DNA from 4 places in the Vibrio sp. 16 genome. Region 2 is predicted to be linked to each of the others. Evidence: predicted binding sites of a transcription regulator. Region 2 holds the regulator's gene; each other region holds the start of a gene.
The links. Region 2 encodes PurR, which represses purine synthesis genes. Its sites were predicted from a motif close to TNANGNAAACGTTTNCNTNA; they were not measured.
Positions count from the first base shown of each region.

Region 1: metK (methionine adenosyltransferase) is a predicted target of PurR. The motif match lies at 1,463-1,482, and genes of this name have one in related genera.
Region 3: U9J37_RS04695 (phosphoribosylaminoimidazolesuccinocarboxamide synthase) is a predicted target of PurR. The motif match lies at 3,011-3,030, and genes of this name have one in related genera.
Region 4: folD (bifunctional methylenetetrahydrofolate dehydrogenase/methenyltetrahydrofolate cyclohydrolase FolD) is a predicted target of PurR. The motif match lies at 5,532-5,551, and genes of this name have one in related genera.

Region 1 is NZ_OY808997.1:2,895,316-2,902,701, reverse strand. It holds gene tkt (transketolase) at 1-1,309, opposite strand, end outside; gene metK (methionine adenosyltransferase) at 1,627-2,781, shown strand; gene U9J37_RS13500 (DUF2189 domain-containing protein) at 3,058-3,855, shown strand; gene U9J37_RS13495 (SprT family zinc-dependent metalloprotease) at 3,925-4,422, shown strand; gene endA (deoxyribonuclease I) at 4,499-5,200, shown strand; gene rsmE (16S rRNA (uracil(1498)-N(3))-methyltransferase) at 5,330-6,061, shown strand; gene gshB (glutathione synthase) at 6,075-7,022, shown strand; gene U9J37_RS13475 (YqgE/AlgH family protein) at 7,070-7,386, shown strand, end outside.
Region 2 is NZ_OY808997.1:487,074-494,459, reverse strand. It holds gene mukF (chromosome partition protein MukF) at 1-1,075, opposite strand, end outside; gene cmoM (tRNA uridine 5-oxyacetic acid(34) methyltransferase CmoM) at 1,075-1,869, opposite strand; gene elyC (envelope biogenesis factor ElyC) at 1,983-2,789, shown strand; gene torR (two-component system response regulator TorR) at 2,838-3,551, opposite strand; gene torD (molecular chaperone TorD) at 3,787-4,434, shown strand; gene purR (HTH-type transcriptional repressor PurR) at 4,650-5,675, shown strand; cyclic di-GMP riboswitch class I at 5,821-5,907, shown strand; gene U9J37_RS02210 (TfoX/Sxy family DNA transformation protein) at 6,109-6,702, shown strand; gene U9J37_RS02205 (TVP38/TMEM64 family protein) at 6,873-7,386, shown strand, end outside.
Region 3 is NZ_OY808997.1:1,056,954-1,064,339, forward strand. It holds gene U9J37_RS04675 (lactate/malate family dehydrogenase) at 1-348, opposite strand, end outside; gene U9J37_RS04680 (DMT family transporter) at 463-1,335, opposite strand; gene U9J37_RS04685 (glycerophosphodiester phosphodiesterase) at 1,458-2,162, shown strand; gene U9J37_RS04690 (SulA-like leucine-rich domain-containing protein) at 2,529-2,924, shown strand; gene U9J37_RS04695 (phosphoribosylaminoimidazolesuccinocarboxamide synthase) at 3,126-4,229, shown strand; gene U9J37_RS04700 (EF-hand domain-containing protein) at 4,278-4,712, opposite strand; gene U9J37_RS04705 (LysR family transcriptional regulator) at 4,872-5,795, shown strand; gene U9J37_RS04710 (YjjW family glycine radical enzyme activase) at 5,786-6,652, opposite strand; gene U9J37_RS04715 (YjjI family glycine radical enzyme) at 6,662-7,386, opposite strand, start outside.
Region 4 is NZ_OY808997.1:1,559,150-1,566,535, reverse strand. It holds gene minC (septum site-determining protein MinC) at 1-614, opposite strand, end outside; gene U9J37_RS06870 (YcgL domain-containing protein) at 777-1,067, shown strand; gene U9J37_RS06865 (lytic murein transglycosylase) at 1,105-2,076, shown strand; gene U9J37_RS06860 (LysR family transcriptional regulator) at 2,124-3,071, shown strand; gene U9J37_RS06855 (NupC/NupG family nucleoside CNT transporter) at 3,293-4,492, shown strand; gene folD (bifunctional methylenetetrahydrofolate dehydrogenase/methenyltetrahydrofolate cyclohydrolase FolD) at 4,602-5,462, opposite strand; tRNA gene U9J37_RS06845 (tRNA-Arg) at 5,665-5,741, shown strand; gene U9J37_RS06840 (HAD-IB family hydrolase) at 5,849-6,484, shown strand; gene U9J37_RS06835 (RDD family protein) at 6,615-7,100, shown strand; gene U9J37_RS06830 (DUF2913 family protein) at 7,250-7,386, shown strand, end outside.

The sequences.
Region 1 (7,386 bases), 670 kb from region 2:
ACATTAGGAAGGTTGCGCCGTATGGTACGAAACCACCGTGTAGTGCAATACCGTTCATGATCGCTGTCATACCAAATTCACGTACACCGTAGTGGATGTAGTTACCCGCTGGATCTTCAGCCGACACAGACTTAGAACCAGACCACATAGTAAGGTTAGAAGGCGCAAGGTCAGCCGAGCCGCCTAGGAATTCTGGTAGCATAGCACCGAACGCTTCTAGCGCGTTTTGAGACGCTTTACGTGATGCGATGTTTGCAGGATTTGCTTGCAGGTCAGCAATGATTGCGTTTGCTTTCTCTTCCCACTGTGCTGGTAGTTCACCGTTTAGGCGACGCTTAAGCTCAGCGGCTTCTTCAGGGTATGCCGCGGCATAAGCATCGAACTTAGCATTCCATGCAGCTTCTTTTTCAGCACCCGCTTGTTTTGCATCCCACTGTGCATAAACATCAGCAGGAATTTCAAATGGACCGTGCTCCCAACCAAGTTGCTTGCGAGTCGCTGCAATTTCTTCTGCGCCTAGTGGTGCACCGTGACAGTCGTGAGAGCCAGACTTGTTAGGCGAACCAAAACCGATCACTGTTTTAGTACAAATCAGAGTTGGGCGAGGATCCGCTTTAGCGGCGATGATTGCTGCGTTGATCGCTTCAGGATCGTGACCGTCTACCGCTGGGATTACATGCCAGCCGTACGCTTCAAAACGCTTAGGTGTGTCATCAGAGAACCAGCCTTCAACGTGACCATCGATAGAGATGCCGTTGTCATCCCAGAACGCAATCAACTTACCAAGACCTAGCGTACCAGCTAAAGAACATGCTTCGTGAGAGATACCTTCCATCAGACAGCCGTCACCCATGAATGCATAAGTGAAGTGGTCAACGATATCAAAGCCTTCTTTGTTGAACTGTGCTGCCAACGTCTTCTCAGCTAACGCCATACCTACAGCGTTGGTGATACCTTGACCTAGAGGACCTGTCGTTGTCTCGATACCTGGTGCGTAACCGTACTCAGGGTGGCCTGGTGTCTTAGAGTGAAGCTGACGGAAGTTCTTCAGATCGTCAATCGATAGCTCGTAACCCGAAAGGTGTAGCAAAGAGTAAATCAGCATAGAGCCGTGGCCATTTGAAAGAACGAAACGGTCGCGGTCAGCCCATTCTGGGTTTGCTGGGTTGTGGTTTAGGTGAGAGCGCCAAAGAACTTCAGCGATATCAGCCATACCCATAGGGGCGCCTGGGTGGCCAGAGTTAGCCTGTTGTACACCATCCATGCTTAGAGCGCGGATAGCATTAGCGAGATGTTGACGAGAAGACATGTCAGCTCCTGAGTGCATTAAGCGAATCATATAAATGTGGGCGATAATTCTCTCAAAGCGAATCTAGCTGTGCAAACGTTTTCCAAGCCATTTGTTCACAAATTTCCGACCTTTCGCAGCAAATCGCTCGAAGTTACTCATTTGAAGCCAATTTAAGGCAAACGTTTGGTTTTATCTAATAATAAAAAAGAGCTTGTAATTCGAGCATTCAAAACTAGAATAGACGTCTAGATGTAGATACACCTACAGTTTTTAATATTATTGAATGCTGGAGTGTTACCAAACCTCCAACATTAACCAGATATAGTGGAGCTAACATGGCTAAGCACCTATTCACTTCTGAGTCGGTATCAGAAGGTCATCCAGATAAAATTGCAGACCAAATTTCTGATGCTGTTCTTGATGCAATTCTAGAACAAGACCCAAAAGCACGTGTCGCGTGTGAAACTTACGTTAAAACCGGTATGGTCATGGTTGGTGGTGAGATCACGACTTCAGCATGGGTAGATATCGAAGAGCTAACGCGTCAAACCGTGCGTGAGATTGGCTACGTTCACTCTGATATGGGTTTTGACGCGGATTCTTGCGCCGTTCTAAACACTATCGGTAAGCAGTCACCAGACATCAACCAAGGTGTTGACAAAGCCGACCCTAAAGAGCAAGGCGCAGGGGACCAAGGCATTATGTTTGGTTACGCAACCAACGAAACAGAAATCCTAATGCCAGCACCTATCACTTACGCACACCGCTTAGTTGAAAAACAAGCAGAAGTACGTAAGAGCGGCAAACTAAACTTCCTACGTCCAGATGCGAAATCTCAGGTAACGTTCCAATACGATCAAGGTAAGATTGTGGGTATCGATGCGGTTGTTCTTTCAACTCAGCACTGTGACTCAGTATCAACTCCTGACCTACGTGAAGCGGTAATGGAAGAGATCATCAAGCCAGTATTGCCGTCTGAGTGGATCAACAAAGAAACTAACTTCTTCATCAACCCAACGGGTCGTTTCGTAATCGGTGGTCCAATGGGTGACTGTGGTCTAACTGGTCGTAAGATCATCGTTGATACCTACGGCGGCGCAGCTCGTCACGGTGGCGGTGCGTTCTCTGGTAAAGATCCATCAAAAGTAGACCGCTCTGCAGCATACGCTGCACGTTACGTAGCGAAAAACATCGTTGCGGCTGGCATGGCTGATCGTTGTGAGATCCAACTTTCTTACGCAATCGGTGTTGCGGATCCAACCTCTATCATGGTGGAAACGTTCGGCACTGAGAAAGTCTCTCACGACATTATCGTAGAAGCAGTTCGCCAGAACTTCGATCTACGTCCATACGGTCTACAAGAGATGCTGAACCTACTTCAGCCTATCTACAAGAAGACAGCAGCTTACGGTCACTTCGGTCGTGAAGAGTTCCCATGGGAAGCGACAGATAAAGCAGCGATTCTTGCAGACTTCGCAGGTCTTAAGTAATTAGAACATAAGACATAATCGAATTTAAAAGGGCTTTGGGGAAACCAAAAGCCCTTTTTCTTTACCGAGAAAAATACCGATGAAAGTTGTATTTTTTTGCCATCGGGTCAATAGTTAAAAATATGTTAATGGGATAAATCTATATTGAATTTCATCTCGTAACACAAGATAAACTCTTGCCCCAACCAAGAAGTCAACGATCCGGGCATCGAGTTTCCAACACATTCGGGCAGCCAAACCGCCCGGTGAGAACAGAGAATCGATCAAGGAGGATGTATGCCTCGTACGGTGAATCCACACGACTTCAAAGAGAAACATAAAGAAGTCCCAGACGCGGAATATGCTCGCACCATTCCGTGTAATCAAGTAAGCGTTTCAGCGCCATTTCATTGGCTCTCGTTGGGCTTACACGACTTTATCAGAATGCCTCTTATCAGCGCATTCTATGGTTTATGCTTTATGGCCGCCGCGATTGGTATTGTATTACTCGTTCAATGGCAAGGAACTCACCTCGTGGTGATGCCTAGCCTAGTTGTTTACATGCTAATCGGCCCTTTCCTCGCTCTCGGTTTATACGATGCGAGTTGGGAAAGAGAGAAAGGACACAGCGCCAGCCTGCTTCATTCAATGAAAGCGATCGGACGCAATTCGACCTCTCAATGGGCATTCGCGGTCTTGCTGGCAGTATGTATGATTTTCTGGATGCGCATCGCTGCGTTGCTTCACGCCTTATACCCTTCCGTGCAAGGTGCTCCGCTCACCGAATTTATGCCTTTCCTCGTGATAGGCTCTCTAGTTGGCTTTATCCTCGCTTGTGTTGTGTTCAGCATCTCCGCATTTTCAATTCCACTGATGATGGAACGTCACGTCGATATGATGACCGCGGTATTTACCAGCTTCAATGCCGTTAAGTCCAACATTCCGGCTATGATTGTGTGGGCAGGCTTAATTTGTGGCGGTATTTTGGTGGGCTTCGCCACTTACGGGATCGGCATGTTGTTCACAATGCCAATACTCGGCTACGGCACTTGGCACGCATACCACGAAACCATTAAGAAGAAACATCACCCTTAACAAGAATACCTGTTTCGATCTATGATGCGCCCCAACCCTTTTGGTTGGGGCGTTGTTTTAGGAGTAAATGTGGATTTAGAACTCGATTATCGTGCGCACAAAGTCATCGCAGAGTGTCTATTCCAAGCGCAAAACGCCTTCAAACGTCAATTCCCACAACCTTCACTCAACTACAAGCTGCGCGGTAAAGCTGCGGGTAAAGCTTATCTACAACTCAATGAAATCCGCCTCAATCCAACCCTGTTTAAAGAGAACCAGCAGGCATTCTTAAACGAGGTGATCCCCCATGAAGTGGCCCATTTGATCACCTATCAAGTCTATGGCCGAGTAAGACCACACGGTAAAGAGTGGCAAGGCGTGATGGAAGCCGTATTTAAAGTCCCTGCAAAAACGACGCACTGCTTTGAAATCACTTCAGTGCAAGGGAAGACCTTTGAGTACCTTTGTGCCTGTACCACCTACCCTTTGTCGATTCGCCGACACAATAAAGTACAGCGAAAGCAAGCCAGTTACCGCTGTCAGCAGTGCCAACAGACACTCGCTTTCAGTGGTAAACAACTCTCCTAGTTAATTGTTTTCTCAGTAATACAAGCCAGCAATGCGTGCTAGACTGTAAGCACTCATACTTTTCTAATACCAAGATATGAAAACACAACGCTTGCTTGCATTCACCATTGCGCTCCTGTCATCTGTGGCAGTCGCCGCTCCACCTTCTTCTTTTTCGAAAGCAAAGAAAGAGGCGGTCAAAATATACGCCGATCACCCAACCAGTTTTTATTGTGGTTGTGATATTCAGTGGCAAGGAAGAAAAGGCATCCCCGACTTAGAATCTTGTGGCTACCAAGTTCGAAAACAGCTCAAACGCGCGTCACGTATCGAATGGGAACATGTGGTCCCTGCGTGGCAATTTGGCCACCAGCGCCAATGTTGGCAAGAAGGCGGACGCAAAAACTGCGCGAAGAAAGATAAAACCTTCCGCATGATGGAAGCCGATCTTCACAACCTGACTCCTGCGATCGGTGAAGTGAATGGCGATCGTTCCAACTATAACTTTAGCCAGTGGAATGGCGTCGACGGCGTCAGCTATGGCCGCTGTGAAATGCAGGTCAACTTTAAGCAGCGCAAAGTGATGCCACCCGATCGAGCAAAAGGTTCCATCGCGCGTACGTACCTTTATATGAGCAAAGAGTATGGATTTAGGCTATCTAAACAGCAAACGCAACTGATGAATGCATGGAACAAGCAGTTTCCGGTTGATTCATGGGAATGTGAGCGAGAAGAGCGAATTTTCAAAATTCAGGGGAATCACAACCCGTTTGTTTATCAAGCCTGCCAAGCCCTTTAAGTTATCTATCCTTCAACCAACAAAGAGTTTCCAGTTCTTAGCTGGAAACGCTTTGTGCCCCTTGTTTTTTCCCTTAAAAGCATCCATGTTAGAGGTTATCTCTAAATCTCTTGCTGGAAATCGAAACCAATGCGAATCCCACGAATCTATCATCCAGAAACCATCTCACAGCTAGGCACTCTCATGTTGAGTGACGACGCTGCCGGCCACATTGGCCGTGTATTGCGAATGAAAGAGGGGCAAGATGTCCTGCTGTTTGATGGCAGTGGTGCTGAATTTCCAGCAACCATTTCAAGTGTGACAAAAAAACACGTCGAAGTGGATGTCACCGAACGCATTGAACGCAGCGCGGAATCACCGCTTGATTTGCACCTAGGTCAGGTGATCTCACGTGGTGACAAGATGGAGTTCACCATCCAAAAATCGGTTGAGCTTGGTGTAAATACCATTACTCCTCTGATTTCAGAGCGCTGTGGTGTGAAACTGGATCAAAAGCGCTTCGAAAAAAAGCTCGCGCAATGGCAGAAAATCGCTATCAGTGCCTGTGAGCAATGTGGTCGTAATACCGTTCCTGAAATCCGCCCAATCATGCAGCTTGAAGAGTGGTGCGCCGAAGACTATGACGGCTTAAAGCTCAACCTTCATCCACGAGCAAAATACTCAATCAATACCCTGCCAACACCGGTAGAGAAGGTTCGTCTATTGATTGGTCCAGAAGGTGGCTTGTCAGCGGAAGAAATCGGTATGACAGAAGAGTATAAATTTGAAGAGACACTGCTTGGCCCACGCGTACTGCGCACGGAAACAGCGGCTCTCACTGCAATTACAGCCTTGCAAGTTCGTTTCGGCGATCTTGGTTAAACGGAGAACAACAATGATCAAATTAGGTATCGTAATGGACCCTATCTCGTCCATTAACATCAAAAAAGACTCTAGCTTTGCCATGATGCTTGAAGCGCAGCGCCGCGGCTACGAAATCCATTACATGGAGATGAACGACTTACACCTAGACCAAGGTGTCGCCATTGCTGATACCAAGGTCGTCGAGCTAAAAGAAGATCCAACGGGTTGGTATGAGTTTAAATCGGAGCAAACCATTGAACTGTCTGAGCTTGATGCCGTTCTGATGCGTAAGGATCCTCCGTTTGATACCGAATACATCTACGCGACTTACATTCTTGAGCGCGCTGAAGAGCAAGGCACACTGATTGTAAACAAGCCGCAAAGCCTACGTGATTGTAACGAGAAGTTGTTCACCGCTTGGTTCCCAGAACTTACGCCGACCACCATCGTAACGCGTAAAGCCGAGAAGATTAAACAGTTCCGCGAGCAACATGGCGACGTGATCCTAAAACCTCTTGATGGCATGGGTGGCGCATCTATCTTCCGCGTGAAAGAGGGTGATCCAAACGTGTCGGTGATCATTGAGACCCTGACCAACCACGGTCAAAACTACGCAATGGCGCAAACCTTCGTCCCAGACATCAGCAATGGTGACAAGCGCATCCTAGTGGTCGATGGTGAGCCGATTGGTTACTGCTTAGCCCGTATTCCAGCTAAAGGTGAAACCCGCGGCAACCTAGCCGCTGGCGGGACTGGTGAAGCAAGACCATTAAGTGAAACAGATAAAAAGATCGCTGAAGCTGTAGCGCCTACACTTAAGGAAAAAGGACTGATTTTTGTTGGTTTGGATGTCATCGGCGACAAGCTAACTGAAATTAATGTAACAAGCCCAACGTGCATTCGTGAAATCGAGGCTGCATTTGATGTTTCGATCACAGGCAAGCTTATGGATGCGATTGAACGCCGCATCAACAAATAATAACAAGGGGGTAGAACCTCTGCCCCTAATAATCTGTTGGAGTGTCTATGAATTTAACTAACCATTTTTTAGTGGCGATGCCCGGGATGAAAGATCCCTACTTTGAGCGCAGCGTTATCTACGTGTGCGAACACAATGATGAGGGCGCCATGGGTCTAATGATTAATGCTCCAATCGACGTCACCGTCGGCAAAATGCTCAAACAAGTGGATGTCCAATCGGTTCATCCGCAGCTGTTCACCGACAGCCTCGACAAACCCGTCTTAAAAGGTGGGCCCGTCTCAAGCGATCGAGGCTTCATCTTGCACCAGCCCAAAGATGAGTATGAGTCGAGTATTCAGATGACGGACAGTATTTCTGTCAC
Region 2 (7,386 bases):
CTTGTTGAAATTCTTCGTATTCCACTTCCAGTGGCACTTGACCGGTAACCTCGTCATCACGCAGGACTAACGCTTCATCACGCAGGTCAGTTAAACGCTCAGCATCGGCATAGGTGAGGTACCAAGGCGCGTCAAAATAGTCTTTGACCGACTGGCGCAGACGCGAGCTAAACGCACGGTTCTTATCCATATCAATAGCGGTACGGATAAACTTGTGCACGTGACGGTCGTAACCAATCCAAAGGTCGATAGCTTGCTGGCCCCAGCTTGTGATTCGGTCCAGTTTCATCTGCAGACCAAACAAGGCTTCTTCAATGAACTCAAGCTCAGGATCGCCGTAAACAATTTCTTGAATATCTAGGATCTGAGTTTGCAGTTCATCACTGGCCGCTTGCAGCGTATCTTGAAGTTCACGCAACGTGCTGGATGTTTCTGACAGTAGCGCTTCACAGTTGTTGATTGCTTCTCGCCAGTCTTTGTTAAGCAGGTCGGCAATCTGTTGTTTCACAGACTGTTGCTGCTCATCCATCACACGTTGGTTGAGATCGATTTGATCGAAGATTTCGCCTACAGAATATTTTAAGATCCCGTATACGTTTTTCTTCCAGTGGCCCGGTGTGCCACCCTTTTGTGCCGCCTCAATCGCTTTCGCCATTTCATCCGCGACCATAGACAGCTGAATAGAAAGACGCAGTTTTGAAAACTCACGATGACGTACGTAGTAGTCGGTAATACCTACCGCTAACGGAGACAGGCGGTATATGGCGGCTCCGTCAGTAATCTCACTGACAAAACGGCTAATAAGACGCTGCTTAACCATCTCATTGATGGCATTGTTGGCACGAAACGCGGAAGCGTCTCCTGTCTCTTCAAATAATCGAGTGACGATTGTAAACGCATCATGCAGTTCACCTTCACCCAATTCTTCATCAAACCTTTCGTTACTGAGTACCGCGATAGCAATCAAAAATGCCAACCGCTCTGTCGTCAGGTTTAATGAGAAATCGTGCTGCTTTACCCAGCCCACCAATTCATCAATTGGTTGCTCTGCAGCATTGAGAGTTATCTCACTCATTATTGTTCCTGTTTCTGTTTCTTTTTGGCCCATACATGAATGTAACGGCCTAATGAGAGGTATGGCTCTTGTCGACACAATTGTTTTTCTAAAGCCAATACATCTTCATACTGGTAATCCCCTGTGTATTCCATATTCCCTATGTAATCACTAAAACAACGAATTCCAGATTTGCCACAGATTTCAAACCCAGCATCTTCTATCCATTGGTAGACGTCTTCTGGTTTTAAGCCTTTCTGTGGCTGTAATTTAAATCGTTTCCGATGTGGCATGCCCTCAAGAACATGAGGAATATTGCCACATACAACATTTTTGTAGACCAAGCCGTGATGGTTGTAGAACATGATGGATGCCGCACCATCAGATTTCACTTGCTCTAGTACTTTTTCTAGCGCCGTTTTCGGGTCGACTAACCACTCCATCACCGCATGGAACATCACCATATCAACTGGACTATCGAGATGTTGACCAATTTCTTGGACTGGAGAATGAATCAAGCGATACTGCTCAAGCAAGTTATTTTTTTCAATATCCTGTTTCGCCAGTTGCAGCATTTCCGAAGATAGATCACATAACGCGACTTGGTGTCCGAGTTTGGCAAGCTTTTGCGACATTTGCGCTAATCCACCACCTGCATCCAATATCGTTAATGCACGTTTGTCACCGTCAATAGAAGAGAGTAGTTGCTCTAAGTCTTCCCAAACAATGACTTGGCGAATCTCTCCTTTATCGGAGCCGTAAATATTTTTTGCAAATTTGTGGGCAATATCGTCGAAATTACGGTCTTCAGTCACAGCAGCTTAGGGTATCATGTCCAATCGTGCTGCTATTCTGTCACAAGAAAAGCAGGAATAAAGAGGGTTTCTCTTAAAAAATAATCAACTGATGTTTTTTCGGACTATTTAGTATGTTTGAGCTGAAAAAAGTGGTCTCTTCTCTTCTGATGCCGCTACCGGCAATGCTTATCATCGGCCTATTGGGCTTGATGTTGATCATGTTCACTCGAAATCAAAAGACCGGCTGTTTTATCGTTCTTTTCTCTTTTATTGGTATGTTCCTTATTGCGTTTCAGCCAGTCTCCTCGCGGCTATTGATGCCACTTGAGCGTCAATATTCTGCGTTCTTTCCCGTTGACGAGTCGATTGATTACGTGATGGTACTAGGCAGCGGCCATGTGGTGGATGACAAAATCCCACCAACGTCCGAGTTGAGCCGTACAGGTTTGATGCGCCTTGCTGAAGGCATTCGTGTTATGCGTATTTATCCTGGTTCGAAGCTCATATTGTCGGGTTATTCGGGAGGATCAGACATAAGCAATGCTCGCATGATGGCCAAAGTGGCGCTCGCTCTCGGCGTGTCTAAATCTGATATTATTTTGCTTGAGACGGCAAAAGACACATGGGAAGAAGCACGACAAGCTGCCGCCTTTGTGAAACACAAGAAAATGGTCGTGGTGACTTCCGCGAGCCACATGAAACGGGCATTAAACGAGTTTCACTCGGCGGGCTTAAAACCCTACCCTGCACCAACAAACTACTTAGCTCACGATAACGTTACTGAGCCTTGGTCTAAGTACACACCCAAGGCAGTCTACCTAGAGCAAACCGAACGCTACTGGCATGAGACACTAGGAATCTTGTGGCAAAAGCTCAGAGATTGGGCGTCGGAGTATGAGGAACAACACGTCATCGAAGCTCCAGAAAGCCAACTATAAAACAAAAAAACCGAGGCACATGCCTCGGTTTTTTACTCAATTCAAGGGTTAGTCCCCAGCAAACATGTAGCCTTCACCGTGAACCGTCACAAAAATTTGAGGGTTCTTAGGATCAAATTCCATCTTAGCGCGCATGCGACGAATGAGAACATCGATCGTACGATCGTTTGGTGCATCCACGCGATGGCTAATCATGTTCAAAATGCGCTCACGGCTCAATACTTGATTTGGGTAAGACGACAGCGCAACAAGCAGTTCATACTCAGCTTTAGTCAACTTAACTGGTTCACCAGCACGACTTAATGCTCGTCGTTGAACATCAAATGTCCACTCACCAAAGCGTACTATGTTGCCATCTTGTTTGTCTGCATCGACCGTGCCTGATGAATTGCGCGCCGCCGAAATACGCCACAGCAAATTTTTGACACGAACTAACAACTCTCTTAGCTCAAATGGTTTTGTGACATAATCGTCGGCGCCCATTTCTAGACCGACAATCTTATCAATGCTATCCGTGCGTCCTGTAACCAGGATAATCCCAATGTCTGACTGACTGCGAAGTTCGCGTGTTAGCATCAAACCATCCTCTCCAGGAAGATTAATATCCAACATCACTAAATCTATCGCATTGTTTTGTAGTGAATCACGCATTTGCTCGCCACTTTCGGCTTCGCTTACGTGGTAACCTTCATTCTGAAAGTAACCAACTAGCTTGCTGCGAGTTACTGCGTCATCTTCTACAACTAATACGTGATAGCTCATTTACACCACTTATTTACATTGGTCATCGTTCTAACGAGTATTCTATTCATAAACAGTAACATTTCTAGTATTTGTTACTTTAAAACCAAGAAAGATGATTTTTTCTTGATTCAAGACAAACCTAGGTCATCTGTTCATATTTTTCCATTTTTAGACTCAATTCTATACAGCTGACATTATCGCTGTTCATCTTTATTGGGTACACTAAGCGCAGTTATTTTAGGAGCCTGACCTAATGCAAGAAATTAAATCATTCAATGAAAAACGCGCAGAAATCTATTGGTGGCTATCGAGCTTATTGGCGAAAGAGCTCACTCAAGAGGCGTTAGACCAATACCATTCAGCCGAGATTCGTTCGTTTCTCTCTGGGCTTGGCGACAACCCAGATCTAAAACCTTCTGTCGACAACTTAGTTGATGCACTAAATCGACTTATGGACCGTGAAGACGCGCAGCTTGAATTAGCCGCAGATTTTTGTGACTTATTCCTTAAATCAGACAGAGACTCTGCCCTTCCATATGCGTCGATGTATGTAGGCAAAAGCGGACTGCTTAACGATGAGCCGGCGAGAGAAATGGAAGCACTAATGCAAAAGCATGGCGTCCAAGTTGATGAAAACCTAAATGAACCTGCGGATCATATCGCGATTGAACTCGACTTCCTTGGTAATCTGATTATTCGCTCGAATGAACTTGAAAGTGATGTTGAAATGGAAAACGCACTTGAAGAGCAAGACAAGTTCATCAGCCACGCACTACTTAATTGGGTGCCAAAGTTCGCCGCTAAGTGCAAAGCTTTAGATGATTTCGGATTCTACTCTGCCATTGTGATGTTAATGGTTGCGTTTATGGAACTTGACTCTCGCTACCTAAAAGGCGAATAAATACGAGCTTTTGTGACCACGAGCAGGGAACAAAAACCTTTTTATTTGCGCTTAGTTTGTTTGCGGTCTAGAATCGTGACCGCAAACGATAAAAATGAACGAATTAAATACAAACCGCTAATTATAAGCGGTTTTTGTGTTTCTGATACTTTCTGCCAGATTATCCTACACTTAGGAATATTGTTTCGTGGCAGTCATCGACAGGACAAAACCTTATGGCCACCATAAAAGACGTAGCGCGCTTAGCCGGCGTATCAACAACTACTGTATCTCACGTAATTAATAAAACGCGTTTTGTTGCCGAAGCGACCCAAGAAAAGGTCATGGAAGCAGTAACAGAGCTGAACTATGCGCCTAGTGCCGTTGCTCGAAGCTTAAAGTGTAATACAACACGCACGATTGGCATGCTGGTGACTCAATCAACAAACCTCTTCTTTTCAGAAGTTATTGATGGTGTTGAGAGTTACTGTTACCGCCAAGGTTACACGCTGATTTTGTGTAATACCGGCGGCATCTATGAGAAGCAACGCGACTATATCCGCATGCTTGCAGAAAAGCGCGTAGACGGCATCTTGGTCATGTGTTCTGACCTCACAGAAGAACTCAGCGAAATGCTTGACCGTCATAAAGACATTCCTAAAGTGGTCATGGACTGGGGCCCTGAAAGCTCACAAGCTGACAAAATCATCGACAACTCAGAAATCATCGACAACTCAGAAGAAGGCGGCTATCTAGCGACTAAATACCTGATTGAGCGTGGCCACAAAGATATTGCTTGTTTGAGCGGGCACTTCGAAAAAGCAGCATGTCAGGAGCGTATCGCAGGCTTCAAGCGAGCAATGAACGAAGCGAACTTGGCAGTTGATGAAGACTGGATCCTTGAAGGTAACTTTGAATGTGACACTGCAGTCCTAGCCGCAGACAAGATTGTTGCAATGGATAAACGCCCGAGTGCCGTTTTCTGCTTCAACGATACGATGGCACTGGGTCTAATGAGCCGCCTACAACAAAAAGGTATCCGCATTCCAGAAGATATGTCCATTATTGGTTACGACAACATCGAGTTAGCGGAATACTTCTCTCCACCGCTCACGACTGTTCACCAACCGAAACGACGTGTCGGTAAGAACGCGTTCGAAATTTTGTTAGAGCGTATCAAGGACAAAGAACACGACAAGCGAGTGTTTGAGATGCACCCTGAAATTGTCGAGCGCTGTACCGTGCGCAACCTCAACAAATAACATCATCACTCAGCGCCTGACTCTTTGATTAATTATCAGTCAGGCGCATATAACCCGCCAAATTACTGAACTAAGATCACATTTACTCACTACAAGTGTGATACTTACCTCAAATATTATTTATTCTTAACTTGTTCGATCAATGCCACGAACAGGGCAAACCATTTCGAAAGGATGGGACGCAAAGCCTCCGGCCTTAAGTATACTTATACAAGGTAGCGGGGTTGCCGATGGCAAAAATGCAAAACTAGTACATTAAGCTTTCTCGTAAACTGGACGCGTCTCAATACTGAGTATGAGCAGACATGGAATTCGTCGAGATTTTACGAAGTGTTTTCTTGTATGACACCTTACTGACAAAATTTCTGCATTATTTTGCTAATCTCTCGGACCTGAATTGGTGGCGTATACATATACACCGAGAAAATACAGCATGGATAAACCAATACTTAAAGACTCAATGAGACTATTTGAGCAACTTGGTCAAATTAAGTCTCGTTCAATGTTTGGCGGCTTCGGCATATTCGCAGATGAGACGATGTTTGCTTTAGTGGTCAACGATAAGCTTCATGTAAGAGCGGATGCTCAGTTAATCAAACAGTGCAATGCCCTTTCTTTGGAACCCTACGTCTACAAAAAACGTGGTTTTCCCGTTGTGACTAAATATTTTGCTTTGAGCGATGACATTTCCTCAGACAATGAAAAAACACTGGCATTGGCAAGACAAGCGCTGATCGCAGCAAAAGAAGAGAAAAAAGTACAATCGAAAGCGAAACCAAATCGCTTGAAAGACCTACCCAACCTGCGCTTGGCAACGGAAAGAATGCTAAAGAAAGCCGGGATTGACGATGTCGAATCTTTAGAAGAAGCGGGCGCTGTTAAAGCGTACAAGGCGATTCAATCGACACACTCAGCAGAAGTGAGCGTTGAACTGCTGTGGGCACTAGAGGGAGCAATCAGGGGCACACATTGGTCTGTTATACCGCAAAGCCGAAGACAAGAACTACTGAATAAATTGAGCAACTAGCTCAATCAATCGATGAAAAAGCCAGCACTTGCTGGCTTTTTTAGTCTCTAAGGAAATATTTTCTTCTCGCTCTCGTTCTTATTGTCTATATCAATCATTCCCTATACTAACTTAAGTATGTAACTATAGGGTCAGAGTTATCCTTGCGAAGAGTATTAAAGGACGCGATTATGAATAAAAAATTGATCTTGGGGATAGTCTTAGTTGCGCTTATCGCCTTTCTGGCGATGAACTTTGGGCAATACCTGACGCTCGAAAACGCGAAAGCACAGCAGCTTGCACTCTCAGATTACATCAGCGAAAACTTCGTCTTCGCCGCATTGACTTACTTTTTCGCCTACGTCGCCATAACCGCGTTCTCCATTCCTGGAGCAGCCGTTGTTACGCTTTTGGGCGCTGCGCTCTTTGGGTTTTGGACAAGTTTGCTGTTGGTCTCTTTTGCCAGCACCATTGGTGCAACGCTCGCCTTTTTAAGCAGCCGTTTCCTATTGCGAGACTGGGTGCAAGGAAAGTTTGGCGATAAGCTGAGTGCGATTAACCAAGGTGTAGAACGTGATGGGGCGTTTTATCTATTCTCACTAAGGTTGATTCCTGTCTTCCCCTTCTTCCTTATTAATTTACTCATGGGATTAACGCCTATTTCGGTAACTCGATTCTATTTTGTCAGCCAACTAGGTATGTTAC
Region 3 (7,386 bases), 570 kb from region 2:
GATCAAAATGGCGTTTGGCGCAACTCGCTCAACTTCTTTGGCAATTTCAACACCAATTCGGCTATTGACCTCAGCCAAATCGATTCGAGTCTGACCCTGTTGGATTTGTGCGCCTGCGGTAATCACCACAATGTCCGCGCCAATCAGGTTCAAATAATCATCGGTTGGCACTAAGTGAGTATTCTTTGAAAACGTTAGTGCTGCGGTGTGGCGAAAATCGAACACTTCACCTTCGGCACGTTCAAGATTTTTATCAAGCAATACCAGCTCACTCACACTGCCTATCGTCAGGAGGTAGTTGCACACCCCCACCCCAACGGCACCAGCACCAATTACTCCAATTTTCATGTGTTCATCCCTGTGTTTCTTACGACAAATTGCTAATAATCACATCAATTATAGCAATTTAATTTTACCTTCTAAATAAGTAATGAAGGATCTCACTAGAAACCTAGACTATTGCTAGCGGCGAACTCTGAAAAGCCTGCCATCGGTGCGATAAAATAGAAGAGCAAATAAGATCAAGCTGCACCCAATCAGTTTGTTGGTTGAAAGTTGCTCGCCGTACCAGAGGATACTTAATATCACCGTCCAAATGGGTTCTAACAACATGATGAGCGCCGCGTTGCCTGGGTTACATCCCTTCTGGCCAAGTGTCTGCATCACGTATCTTAGACTGGTGGCCAGAACCGCGCTGGCTGCAAACCACCCCCAGATTGACGAATCGACACTGACTGGCGGCTCCTCAAGCAGAAGTGACATCACCAAGGCAATCAAGCCCGTCACAAATAGCTGTATACACGTAAGCAGTAAGATTGGAAGCTTTTGCGCTAGCTTGCTATTAATATTGAAATGAAGTGCTAACAAACACGCATTGGCAAGAAACCAAATTTGCCCGGGCGAGCTATTCCAGCCTCCTTGCAACGAAAGAAACGCCAATCCAGCGATGGCAATTGGCATCGCAAACCAAAATGCACGCTTTGGCCGCTCTTTAAACAGTGCCCAAGCCACAATTGGCACAATGATCATCGACAAACTGACAATAAACGCCCCTTCTCCAAGGGTTTCGCTTATAGAGATAGCGTGGACCCAAGCCAAAAGTGCCAGAGCGAGAATACCGCCCCCACCAATGGCTTGTGCTAGCTGAACGCGACTCAAGCGTCGAAATGCCCGAAAACACAATGGCAGTAAACAAACCGAAGCAACCAAAAAGCGAAGACCTATAAAACCGAAAGGCGGTAAGCCTTGAATGGTTTCTTTGGAAAATATCCAGCCCAGACCTGCCAACATCGTTGTGGCAATAAGTATCCAAGCAGCTTTACGTTCAGCGTTCAAAATCAAATCTCTTCGTTATTTTTTATTGTTTTGTTGTTTGGCGATAGTCTCAGATTTTTGTAGTGACAACCACTCTTTAGCGCTAATCTAACCGCTCATTATTTTTTGATTGTGTTAAGCAAATGAATATAGTCGGACACCGAGGCATTGCCGGTCATTACCCTGAAAACACCCGAGTGAGTATTGAAGCTGCGATAGAGCTCGGCCTCAACTGGATAGAAGTCGATATCCAACCAAGCAAAGATGATGTTCTTGTGGTTTGCCATGATCACACAGTTGATCGATGCAGTAATGGGAAAGGTCGAGTTGATACACTGACCTTAAGCGAACTACGCCAGCTTAATTTTGCCCATCGTTATCCTGAATGTTCTCCGCAAACAATATTGACCTTGAGTGAGTTGCTCGACATTGCCAATCGGCACCGCATCAAGTTAAACCTTGAAGTGAAAATCGATCACCATGACCCTGAACACGTTGTCGACCTCCTTGCGCACACCCTCAAAGGCATTGAGCTGCCAAAAGAGGCGATTCTGTTTTCGAGTTTTAACCACGATGTCGTTCGCCAGCTTAGAAAGCAGTTTCCCACCCACGCCATTGCCGTTTTGTCAGAAAGATTGAAGAGAAAAGATCGACTTCTTCTAGAAGAGGTTCAAGCCGTTGGTTGCAATCTCAACCACCTCTGGACAAGCAAACAACAGATTTCATCTCTGCAAAAGCTCGGCTATAAAGTCTGGTGCTACACAGTAAACAACCCAAATCGCTTAAAGCGCCTTAGCAATCTAGATGGTATTTTTAGTGATTATCCTGAGCGCTTTTTTAACCCCTAGAAAGCGCGAAATTAGAACCAGTCGAAATTAGCGCCCCAAACCACAAAGCCTCAGCATGAAGATGACAAGATACCAAGCTGGTTCAGAATATCTTGACACTTAGGGGCCATTTCCAACAAACAACCTCTCTGGCTTTATACAGTACTTTCTCCACAGTACTGTATAAAGCCATGTGCGTTCACTCACAGTTTCTCATACTTAGATCACTTGCAAGAAAACAAAGGTAATCATTTAAATTCAACAACTTAACTTTTATTCTCGCTCAAGAGCTTCTATTTTTCGATTAAAAAGACAACAAAAAGTCTTGATCACTTCCAGCAAACAAACTACTGTATACACATACAGCATGTATGAAAGGACAGTATTATGATTCAGTTTCAACCAACAAGTCGCTCGGTTTCTAAATTCAATGTTCTCGCTCAACCTACCCAGCCGATGAACATCGATGACACCGTTCTTTACCGCTTAGCGAGCCTATCGCACCAAAAGCAATGGATTTTGTTTACTGCTGAATGTCCACGTCCCGACTACGAACAGTTCGCTTCATACAATGTCAGCTGTAAAAAGATCATCCAGATGAGAGCATCTCAAACTCAGTCAGAGGTAGAGATTGTGACCAAAGCCATTCAGTCGGGTAACGCAAGTGCCGTTGTCGCGTCCAACCAAATTTCAGAATTAGATCAAGCGTTACTTACTGACCTCGCTAACCAATTCCAGTGTGCGGTCTTTTTTGTTGAGGGCAGATCATTCCAGTACCACTAATAAGCTCAACATTTACACTGTCTTTGTCCCCTCCCTTTGTGAGGGGCTTTTTCTTTTTATCACATCGCCATTGCGCCGTTAAAAAATTAAGCAAACGTTTGCTTTTTATCTGGAAGCCTCGCTAAGTTCTGGTATTATGCACTGCAAATCGAAAGCAAATTACGTCTTTCACCCATTTTTGACAAAGATAGGAATGTCTAAATGAGTCTCGCCGATCAAGTTCTCGCCGTAAATGACGATCTTCCAATTCGCACAAATAAGCCAGTTCATAGCGGAAAAGTACGCTCTGTATATTGGTTAACTGAAGAAGACAGCCAACGCCTTATTCAAGAAAAAGGCTACGATGTTGCCCCTGATGCGCCTTTAGCCATCATGGTTATCAGTGACCGCATATCGGCGTTTGACTGCATTTGGCATGCAGAGGGTGGATTGCAAGGTGTCCCAGGAAAAGGCGCTGCCTTGAATGCGATCTCTAATCACTGGTTTAGCCTATTTAAAGAAAATGGACTCGCCGATAGTCACATTCTTGATATCCCTCATCCGCTAGTTTGGATCGTTCAAAAAGCCAAACCAATTATGATCGAAGCGATTTGTCGCAAATACATCACGGGCTCGATGTGGCGTGCCTATGAAAAGGGTGAGCGTGAGTTCTGTGGCATTGAACTTCCAGAGGGACTCGAGCGCGATAAAGCACTCCCTGACTTGCTGATGACTCCTTCAACCAAAGGCATTCTTAAAGGTATCCCAGACGTTCCAGAAGCCGATGATGTCAACATCACTCGTAAAAATATCGAAGACAACTTTGCTGCCTTCAACTTTTCCAAACCAGAGGATATAGCACTCTACGAGAAGTTGCTCCGCGAAGGGTTTGGCGTCATCAGTGATGCACTGGCCAAAGTGGACCAAATCTTTGTCGATACAAAATTTGAGTTTGGCTACGTTCACGATGCTGCAGGCAACGAAAAACTGATCTACATGGATGAAGTCGGTACGCCAGATTCATCCCGTATTTGGGATGAAAAGGAGTATCAAGCCGGTAATATTGTCGAGAATTCAAAAGAAGGATTCAGACAATTTTTGCTTAACCACTTCCCTGAACCAGATATCCTTCTTAACAAAGAACGTATGCCTGAACGTGAAGCACTGGCGCGCGAAAACGCATTGCCTCTTGAAGCGCTTATGGATATTTCCCGCACATACACAGGGATCGCAGAAAAGATTACAGGTCGCCCAATTGAGCTAAGTGATAATCCAAAGCAAGAGATTATCGATGTCCTTGGATCTCAGTATGGTCTGATTGACTGATACCTATAAACACAACGCCCCATATTTGGGGCGTTGTGTTTAATACGATTATTTATCTTTTCCACCACCATTGCCGCGATCGCTGTTTTTTCCTCTGTCGCTGCGGTCGGGCTTTTCCTTTTTCTCTTTACGATTGGCGTTGGACTTTTGCTTTTTGTTATCAAGCAATGCGCCTGTGCCATTACCTGGGTTTGAGTATTTTGCGTGAGCCGCTAACTCTTCTTCGCTGACAAAACCATCTTTGTCTTTATCAAACGAAGCGAAGGCACTTAATGAGCTCTCTTCCTCTTCTTCACCGTCGTCCATCGTTGAGCGAAACGCATCAAACTCTTCTTTCGACACGACCCCGTCTTTATCCTCGTCCATGACTTGAAAATCTGGAGCAACCTTCACCTTGGTCGCTTCATCCATATCGTCCTCATCAGCCAACACTGGATTAACCACCAACAACAAACCAATGGTCAATAAACTTTGTACCTTCATGTTTTCCTCCTAGTCCAACACGATCTAACTATTAAGCAATAAATTAATAGCCATTGTTACTCTAGTATAGAAGCGGAATAGCACTTCCACACAACGAGCACTTTGCAAAGCAGTCAACGCGGATATAATGCAGTAGAAACTGACCAACAATGTTACGCCATGGATTTTATTGCCCTTTCCCGAATCAGCATGAAGCACTTAACGGTACTTCACGTTATGCTTTCAACCAGCAGCGTGACTAAAGCGGCTGAGAAATTATGTGTCACGCCCTCTAGTGTAAGCAAAACGCTGTCACAACTTAGAGAGCAGTTAGGTGATGAGCTCTTTTATCGAGAGGGAACCTTATTGCTCCCAACCTCCTTTGCTCTGAGCATTGCTCCGCAAATTCATGGTATTTTGTCGAGCATGAACGGTATTCTTCATCAAGGAGAATTCGAACCTGCCAGTTTTACCGGCACCATTTCATTGTCTATGCGCGAAAGTACCTTCGAGCTATTTGCCGAGCGAATTGAACAGATCTGCCAACAGTTGTCCTCTGCTAAACACGTTCAGCTTTTCGCTAAAGAGCAAATGAACTTTGATTCGTTGAGCCGCGGTCAGGTCGATTTTATGCTGCTGCCCCACGATGTGAGCCAACCGCCAACACGTAGCCGCGATTTGATGTGGCAGCAGATCATGGAAGATGAAATGGTCTGTTTGCTTTCGCCCACCCACCCTTTAGCGAGCAAGCGAACACTATCAATCGATGATTATCTACAATACCAACATATTGGGATTCATGATGACGACCTTGCCGAACCCTTCTTTGAACAGAATTTGACTCAGCAACATCGTTCACGAGATGTGAGTATCTCTGTTTCAGATTTTGGTTCTGCCGCCGTGTTGTGCCATCACTCCGAACGAATATTAACCTGCTCCAAAGCCTGGGCCGACAAGGCATATCAAGCGAAATTGCTCATTCAGAAACCTCTACCCTTTGATTATGGCCAAGTTGGATACAGTTTGGTTTGGAATCAAGCCAGTTTAAATCATCCGGCATTGCGCTGGCTCCATCAGCAACTTTTGGCAGTGCATCAGACGTAAACACTGGGGCGGCTGATCGGATTTGGAACGAGCTTTTCAAGCCGTTGGTAGAGGTGATCGATTTGCCCTTCGCTACATTTTGACCAAGATAGCGCTTGGCCAATCACGCCATGATGCTGAAAAGCGTTGAGCCTAATATTGACGTTGGCTGGCAGCTGGTTGATAAGCGCTGCAATATGGGAAATTTCACTCTCCAAATCACTTTTATCTGGCACGTGAAGAAGTCGAAGCTCGTGTAATTTTCCGTGCTCTGCTAACAAGCGAATCGATTGAATGACTTTATGGTTGTCGCGACCAACAAGCCACTGATGGGTTTCATTCTGCCAAGATTTCAGATCAATCATCGCCCCATCCATAAAGGGTAACACGTTGATCCATCCTTGTTGCGACAAATAACCATTGCTATCAATAAAACAAGTGAGGTGTGATAACTCTTCGTCCTGTTTGATTGCTTTGAATAGATCAATGATGAAAGGAAGCTGCAAGGTCGCTTCGCCTCCGGACATGGTAATACCACTGATGAAATGGCGCTGCTTTCTAATCAGCCTTACGACCCGAGTGACAGTGTAACTTGTAACCTTGGGGCTCGAATGATGATCGCAGCGATCAAGGCAATCATCACAATGGGTGCACTTGACCTCGTTCCATGCGACTCGCCCACTACCCTCTAGCGTTAAAGCTCCGCTTGGGCACACAGCAACACAATCACCACAATGGTTGCAGTGATTGATTGTGTGAGGATTATGGCAGGTAATGCAGCTAAAATTACACCCTTGTAGGAAGATGACCAGGCGATTTCCTGGTCCATCCACACATGAAAAATTCAGAATTCGGCTGACAAACGCGCTTTTTTCCATCGTAAGGCCTTACTGATAGTACGGCTGCGATTCCATGCTGACGACTCGTGGACTGCGCTCAAGTATGCCGGTGTTATTTGCCGCTTCTGCCCCAAGAAATGTCGTGTTCGAGCGTGAACCTGAAGCGGCGAACTTGGCTATGTCAGAAAGCTTAACCATATAGCCAGTTACACGAACTAAATCGTTTGATGCCACGTTTGCCGTAAACTCGCGGTAGCCCATGGCCAACGCACCTTTACAAAGATTGAACATCGCTTCTGGGTTCGATTTAACGGTTTCATCAATCGTTAAGATATCACTGATCCCCGACGTATAGTATTTGTGCTGCGGCGCGGTCGCTTGAACATAGCTCACCGGATCCGGCTCGGTCCCATAAGGAATACGCACACCTGGTGTGACATCTTTATCAAGACTAATCCCGCCTTGAGCATGCAATAACGCTTTACCTTCATAGCCGTATTTAACCGGGCTAGTGTCGACCAAATGCGCCAGCTTTTCTGAAATGGCAAGCGCGAGTCGGTTTGCCTTATCACTGTGGCCATATTGTTCATTGCAATCTTCTTTCTCTAAAAGGATATTGACCGCCTCTGCCATGCCGTATATCCCGTACATTGGTGCAAAACGGTTCTCGTAAATCAGCGCCTCCGTCGCCAAAAAGCCTTTAAAAAAGTTTGAGTGTTCATGCAGATGACGGCTTCTTGCCTCAATGAGCTCAATCATTAGCTCGTTGTACG
Region 4 (7,386 bases), 1.1 Mb from region 2:
ATGATCTTTTGTTGCCAATATTCATCAGCAAATTGTTCTGTCAACCAATAATGACCTGCGATAGACATAAGTTCAGCGTTGAGCTTATTGCAGATGATGACCGCTTCTTTGTTGCCATTCGCTCCTGCGATTGCGCGTCCACGGAGTGTTCCGTGAATGTGAATGGAACCATCTGCAATGACCTCAGCACCTTCGCTGACATGATTAAGCACCACGAGATCACTATCTTTTGCGTAAATTTGTTGACCAGATCGCACCGGCGAGCGGACAATTTTGGTTGGCGCCATTTTAGCGGGCGCTTGGCTCGGCGACTTACTCGCAGACATAATGGCAAAAGACGCCTCACTGGCGAGATTTTGCGTTCGCTTGTCTTTACAGCCAGCAACACCAACCGGAATCATACCAGCTGCGGAAATTCCGTGCTTCAGTGCATGAAAGTCAATATCGCCTTCCACCTTAGCAATGTTGATTACCACAGGGGCATTGGCAAAAAAAGTCGGTGCCTGCTCGACTTTCTCATTGAGGAATTTGACCGTTTTTTCCACATCGTTGTCACTAAGGTGTAAAACGGACAATGTGAAGCTACTGCCTTTTAGGTCTGGTGAATGTGACATCTTTTACTTACAACCTCGTAAGGGCGTTGCCTGAGACTAGGGTTGTCATGTTATATTCCCACAATAAGCTCAGCAAGTTATCTTGCGCTCAATTGAGTGTTTTGCTCTCAAAAATAGCGAAACACTGACGTTCATTGAATAGAAACGGACAAAAGGCTCCCCATGCTTTGTGCAATTTACAAAAGTTCTAAAAAAGAAGGCGCTTACCTCTACATCCCTAAAAAGGACGATTTTTCACAAGTTCCTGACACATTGATGCAGATGTTTGGCAAACCTATTATGGTTATGGTGATCAAACTTGACGGGCGCCAGCTGGCATCAGTCGATATCGATAAAGTGAAACAGTCACTTGAAGAAGAAGGTTTTTTCCTTCAGCTTCCGCCACCGCCGAAAAATTTGCTTGATGAATACAAAGAGCAGAAAAAAGCGCGTCAACAGTCCGAAGAAAAATAACGAAACGGACGCCAAAACCTTGCTCAAGGAGGGCAATGTGAAGAAATTATTGTCAGTCGTATTAGGTGCCACTATTGCCAGCTCTGTTTGGGCAAACGAGCAGAGTTTTGAGCAATACGTTGATGGATTAAAACAAGAAGCCAGAGAACACGGCATTTCTGAACAGGTGATCTCTGCAGCTTTTTCAGATGTAACTTATAAGCCTCGCGCCGTAAAAGCGGATCGCAACCAGCCAGAGAAAAAGCTCACGCTGGATGAGTACATTCCGCGGGCAGTGCCAGATTGGAAAGTTAAGCAAGCCAAAGAGCTCTACGAAAAGCATTACGAGACTCTTTCCCGTATTGGTGATGAATATGGCGTTCAGCCACGATTTATCGTCGCATTGTGGGGAGTAGAGAGCAATTTTGGCCGCTTCACTGGCAATTACAGTGTAATAGATGCGTTATCCACCATGGCTTATGACGGCCGCCGTGAAGCGTTCTTCCGTAAAGAAGCAATGGCGGCACTGCAGATCCTTGAAGAAGGCCATATCCCAGTTGAAGATTTTAAAGGCTCATGGGCTGGGGCGATGGGGCAGTGTCAGTTTATGCCAAGCTCCTTCTTAGCGTTCGCCGCTGATGGTAACGGTGATGGTAAGAAAGACATTTGGCAGACCGAAGCGGATGTGTTTGCATCTGCCGCGAATTATCTGAGCGAATCTGGCTGGGGCGATAAATATACTTGGGGACGTCAGGTCAAATTACCCCAAGGTTTTGATACCAGTATCCAAGGTCGCAGTGAAGAGAAAGGGAAATATCTTCAGGAGTGGAGCAAGCTAGGCGTGACTCGTTACGATGGCCGTCCATTACCAAAACTGGATGACGATATTAAGGCTTGGTTGATCGCCCCGGATGACGCAAACGGCCGAGTCTACCTTGTTTATAATAACTACAATGTGCTGATGAAGTGGAATCGCTCTTACTATTTCGCCCTAGCGGTTAGCCATTTGGCCGATAGAATTGTACTTTAATTATCGAGAGGGGCTCATAGGAGCTCCTTTTTTGTTTTGGAGTTTTTGTGTTATCAGAACGCGCGATGCAGATGGTGGTGTTTGCCGCCTTGCTCACTCATAAAAATTTTACCGCTGCGGCGCGCAGCCTGGGTGTTTCTGTTTCTCATGTGAGTAAACAGTTGGCACAGCTTGAAGAGTCGCTCGGTGTTAAATTGGTTCAACGCACTACGCGAACATTTACTCCAACGGAAGCAGGCGAAAATTTTTATCACCATTGCCAAAAAGTTGTGCGAACGATTGAAGAAGCGCAGCGAGAAGTGGAAAGCCAACGCGATGAAGTGGCAGGGCTGATTAAAATTGGCTTGTCGCAGTCATTTGGCACCCTTCATATTCTACCCGCCATTGACGATCTCAGAGTTCGTTACCCGAACCTGCAAGTCGAGATGCATTTGTTCGACTATCGCGTTGATATGCTCCAAGAAGGGCTGGATTTGTGGATAACCAACAACGAAACCTTACCTGAAGGTTATGTGGCGCAAAGGTTAGCTGATAGTCGATTCGTCGTAGCTGCATCACCAGATTACTTGGTTAAGCATAGTACGCCTCATCACCCAAATGAGCTTGTGCAGCACAATTGTCTGATTTATCGCAGTTGGGAGCGAGACTACACAAGCTGGGCGTTTTCGAAACCGGAAGAGCAACTGAATGTAAAAGTGTCAGGCAACTACTCGGTGGACCTTGCTGAAGCGGTTCGAGATGCGGCCGTAGCAGGGTGGGGAATTGCTTACTTAGCGACGTACCTAATACGAGATGAGTTCAAAAATGGGCAACTGATACAGCTTCTTCCTGATTGGCAAGCGAGCCAAGATATGCCTTTTTATGCCGTCTACCCTAGTCGTCGATACTTGCCGACCAAAACCGCCGCGGTGATCGAGTTTATCAAACAAAAAATCGGTGCTCCTTGCCATTGGGATAAGCGATTAGCGCCGTATTTGCAGGGGTTCAAGTCGTGAAAGCGACTCACGATATTGTTTCTGTTTTCAGAAACATCTTTTCTAAATGGAAATAATAAACAAGAGCAAACGTTTAAACTGATTAAAAACAGCATGTTATATCCATGGTGATTAATTGCGCAATGGAAAGTACACTCCATTAACAACTGTGATTTGCATCTCATTTTTAAGCGAATATTATCCGACGCCAATCTTGTTCCCCCAATTTTGTCGGATCTTTTATGAATTCTATTCTTGGTATCGTAGCCATCTTGTTTTTAGCATGGCTACTTTCTACAAACAGAAAAAGTATCAACCTTAAAACGGTATCGCTGGCGTTTGCGCTTCAAGTTTCTTTCGCATTGCTCGTCTTGTATGTCCCTGCGGGAAAAGATGCACTTAATAGCGTGACGGGCGCGGTGTCTAACTTAATCAATTATGGCCAAGAAGGTATAGCGTTCTTATTTGGCGGCCTTGCAACGGGTGGCTTTACCTTCGCTATCAATGTATTGGGCATCATCATTTTCTTTTCCGCGTTGATTTCCGGTTTATACCACATTGGAGTAATGCCAAAAGTGATCAACTTGATCGGTGGTGGGCTCCAAAAGTTACTAGGAATCGGTCGTGCAGAATCACTTTCAGCAACGGCGAACATTTTTGTTGGCATGATTGAAGCGCCTCTTGTTGTTAAGCCGTACTTAAAGCACATGACGGACTCTCAGTTTTTTGCTGTGATGGTTGGTGGTCTTGCTTCTGTCGCTGGTGGTACGTTGGTGGGCTACGCATCACTCGGTGTTGACCTTAACTTCCTAATTGCAGCAGCATTTATGTCAGCACCTGCGGGTCTTTTGATGGCGAAAATAATGGTGCCAGAGACACAAACCGCAGACGCAGAAATAGACATGAACAATGTCGAAATGCCACGCGCGACCAATGTGGTTGAGGCGATGGCAGACGGCGCGATGGCGGGTTTACGTATCGCCGTTGCGGTTGGTGCAACCTTACTGGCGTTTGTTAGTGTGATTGCCATGCTAAACGGTATGCTCGGTTGGGTTGGTAGCCTGATGGGAATGGATCTCAGCTTTGAGCTAATCTTGGGGTATCTGTTTGCTCCTGTCGCGTGGCTGCTTGGCGTTCCTTGGAATGAAGCGATTACCGCAGGCTCTTTGATTGGTAACAAAATCGTGGTTAACGAGTTTGTTGCATTTATTCAGTTAATGGACGTTAAGGCCCAACTGAGTGAGCATTCACAAGCAATTGTCACTTTTGCTTTATGTGGATTTGCCAATATTTCAACGATGGCAATGTTGATTGGCGGTTTAGGTAGTGTTGTTCCTGAAAAGCGCCCGTTTATTTCTAAATTCGGCTTTCGAGCGATTGCCGCAGGTGTGATGGCGAACTTAATGAGTGCGTCGATTGCGGGCGTTATCTTGAGCCTATAAGCATTGCGAACAGTATTTACCAATGCTCTAAGCACCACGAATTAAGTAAACATTAAAAAGGGGTTGATGTGCTACCACATCAACCCCTTTTTTGGTTTCTTAAGAGTCGTTACTTCTTAGTGTGGAACTGCTCACAGGCAATCATGGTGTTTTCGATAAGGCTTGCTACTGTCATCGGGCCAACGCCACCAGGAACAGGGGTAATGAAACTCGCTTTTTCACGGGCTTTGTCATACTCCACATCGCCTACCAACTTTCCTGACTCCAAACGGTTGATACCCACATCGACCACGACCGCGCCTTTTTTAATCCAATCACCGGGGATAAAGTTCGGTTTACCAACAGCAACCACAACAACGTCTGCTTGGCGAACATGGCCTTCTAAGTCTTTGGTAAAACGGTGACAAGTCGTAGTGGTACAGCCTGCTAGCAGGAGTTCAAGCGTCATAGGACGACCCACGATGTTTGAAGCGCCGACCACAACAGCGTGCTTGCCGCGCAGTTCAATGTTGTAACGGTCAAGTAGCGTAATGATGCCTTTTGGTGTGCAAGAACGAAGTTTTGGAATGCGTTGTGCCAATCGCCCTACGTTATAAGGGTGGAAACCGTCCACGTCTTTTTCAGGCGCAATGCGCTCAAGAACATGCGTTGTATCAATGCCTGCCGGAAGGGGCAGTTGAACCAAAATACCGTCAATCTCAGAGTCTTTGTTCAGTTCATCAATTAGCGCAAGCAACTCTTCTTCCGATGTGGTTGCAGGAAGGTCAAAAGACTTGGATACGAAGCCAACTTCTTCACAAGCACGACGTTTGCTACCGACATAGACCTGAGAAGCGGGATCTTCACCCACGAGTACCACAGCAAGACCTGGGGCGCGCAAACCGTTCTCGATACGAGCTTTTACGCGTGCTGCAACTTCGGATCGAACAGTTTGGGAAATGAGAGTTCCATCTATATTTTGAGCAGTCATGACTTTCCTTTTGAATTGATAAGGCAAATTATTGGCGCAGCATTGTCGCAGAAATTCAGTTTAACATCCATACGCAAACGTTTGCTTTGAGGTGTTTTTGAGCGCTTATTGATTTGATGACCTTTTTTTAGGCATTCAGATCAGAATGTTATGAAAACCCGTTGATTTAAGCGTTTGAACTCGTATAATCCTCCCCTGTAGCGCGCCCTTAGCTCAGCTGGATAGAGCACGTCCCTTCTAAGGATGTGGTCATAGGTTCGAATCCTATAGGGCGTGCCATTTATTCGAAAAGCCCCGATAGCTCAATGAGTTGTCGGGGCTTTCGCGTTTTGGAAGCAATGTTTTATGCTTTGGCTAGAGATGCTTTTATCGTAAAGAAGAAATGTATGAGCACGATGCGAAATTTAGCCCTCTTTGATTTTGATGGCACCATCACCAGCGAAGATACCTATTCAAAATTTCTATATTTTGCCACACCTAAGCCACGGCTTGTTATTGGGTTATCTTTCATATGGCCTGCGATTGCTTTATATCGATGTGGAGTGTTGCCCGCCAGCCGTTTGCGACCTGTACTCTCATTTCTCGCTTTTTGTCGACGTGATGTAGACGAGGTAGAGTGCCTTGCAAAACGGTTTACCCAACAATATTTACCAAGCGTGATCAGAGAAATTGCTCAAACGCGTATCGATTGGCATTTAGAACGTGGCGATGATGTTTTTGTTGTGTCGGCAGGCGTGAACCCGTATTTGAGTATCTGGACTGAAAATCAAGGTATCAAGTTGGTGTGTAGTGAGCTCACTAGACGCAATGGTCGATTCACTGGTCGCTACCAAGGTGGTGACTGCAGTCGCGAGAACAAAGTTCGGCTGCTAGCAAGTCGTGTGGATGTTTCCGCTTACACTAAGGTCTTCGCTTATGGCGATACCTTCGAAGATGTCCCCATGCTGCGTATTGCTGATGAAAGCTACCTTAACTGGAAACCATTCGGTGAAGTAACGCCTGACTCCATTAAAGCATCTTAAAAAAGAAACGCTTGCAGCGAGTTTTCACTAAAATAAAATCTATATCGAAACGTTACATATTAGTTCTGCTGATAAGTTAAATAGCAGTCAATATGCCTAAAGATGTCACGGAAATAAGGTGTAACGTTTTATGGAACAAGTCCAAGATAGTTCTGAACTTCAACTGCAACTTGCCAGCCGAGGTTCTCGCTTAGTCGCTGCGTTGATAGATTCTATCGTCTTATCTATTTTCATACTTCCCTTGATGTACTTTACGGGAGGATTTGAGAGTTTTACTCAATCCCCCCCGACAGAGCCAAGTTGGGGGTACCTATTTTTACTAGGTATTCTCAACTTCATTTTATTTGCTATTATCAACCGTAATTTACTGCGAGATAAAGGCCAGACAATTGGCAAAAAATGGATGAAGATAGGAATTCGCAATCAACAGGGGGATCTACCCAAGCTTAACGAGTTACTGTTCAAACGGTACGCCTACTATTTTTTGATTGGTTATGTACCGCTTATCGGTGGTGTGATAAGCCTTGTTGGCGTTTTGCTCATCTTTGGTAGTTCTAGACGTTGTTTGCACGATATCATTGCCTCGACGCAAGTTATTCGTTTGAATGATTGTTAACTCAAAGGCAACCGCCATACTATAGCAACGCAGATTAGCGTTGCTTTTTTGTTTCTGTACATACGCAACGCTTTTCGGTAGCATGACCTCCCTTCCATGAATGAACAGTGTTTGTTCAGCTTCGATTTTAGTTCTTCAGTTTAGACATCATGCGCAGTATTCACACTAAAATTAAACCTGAGTTTGAGCCTTTGTTGTCAGAGCTTGCGCTGCATGCACTGCTTCATCTATACACGAGTAACGCAGGTAAGGTCTCACTCAAGCGCTCACGCAGCGATGTGAATGA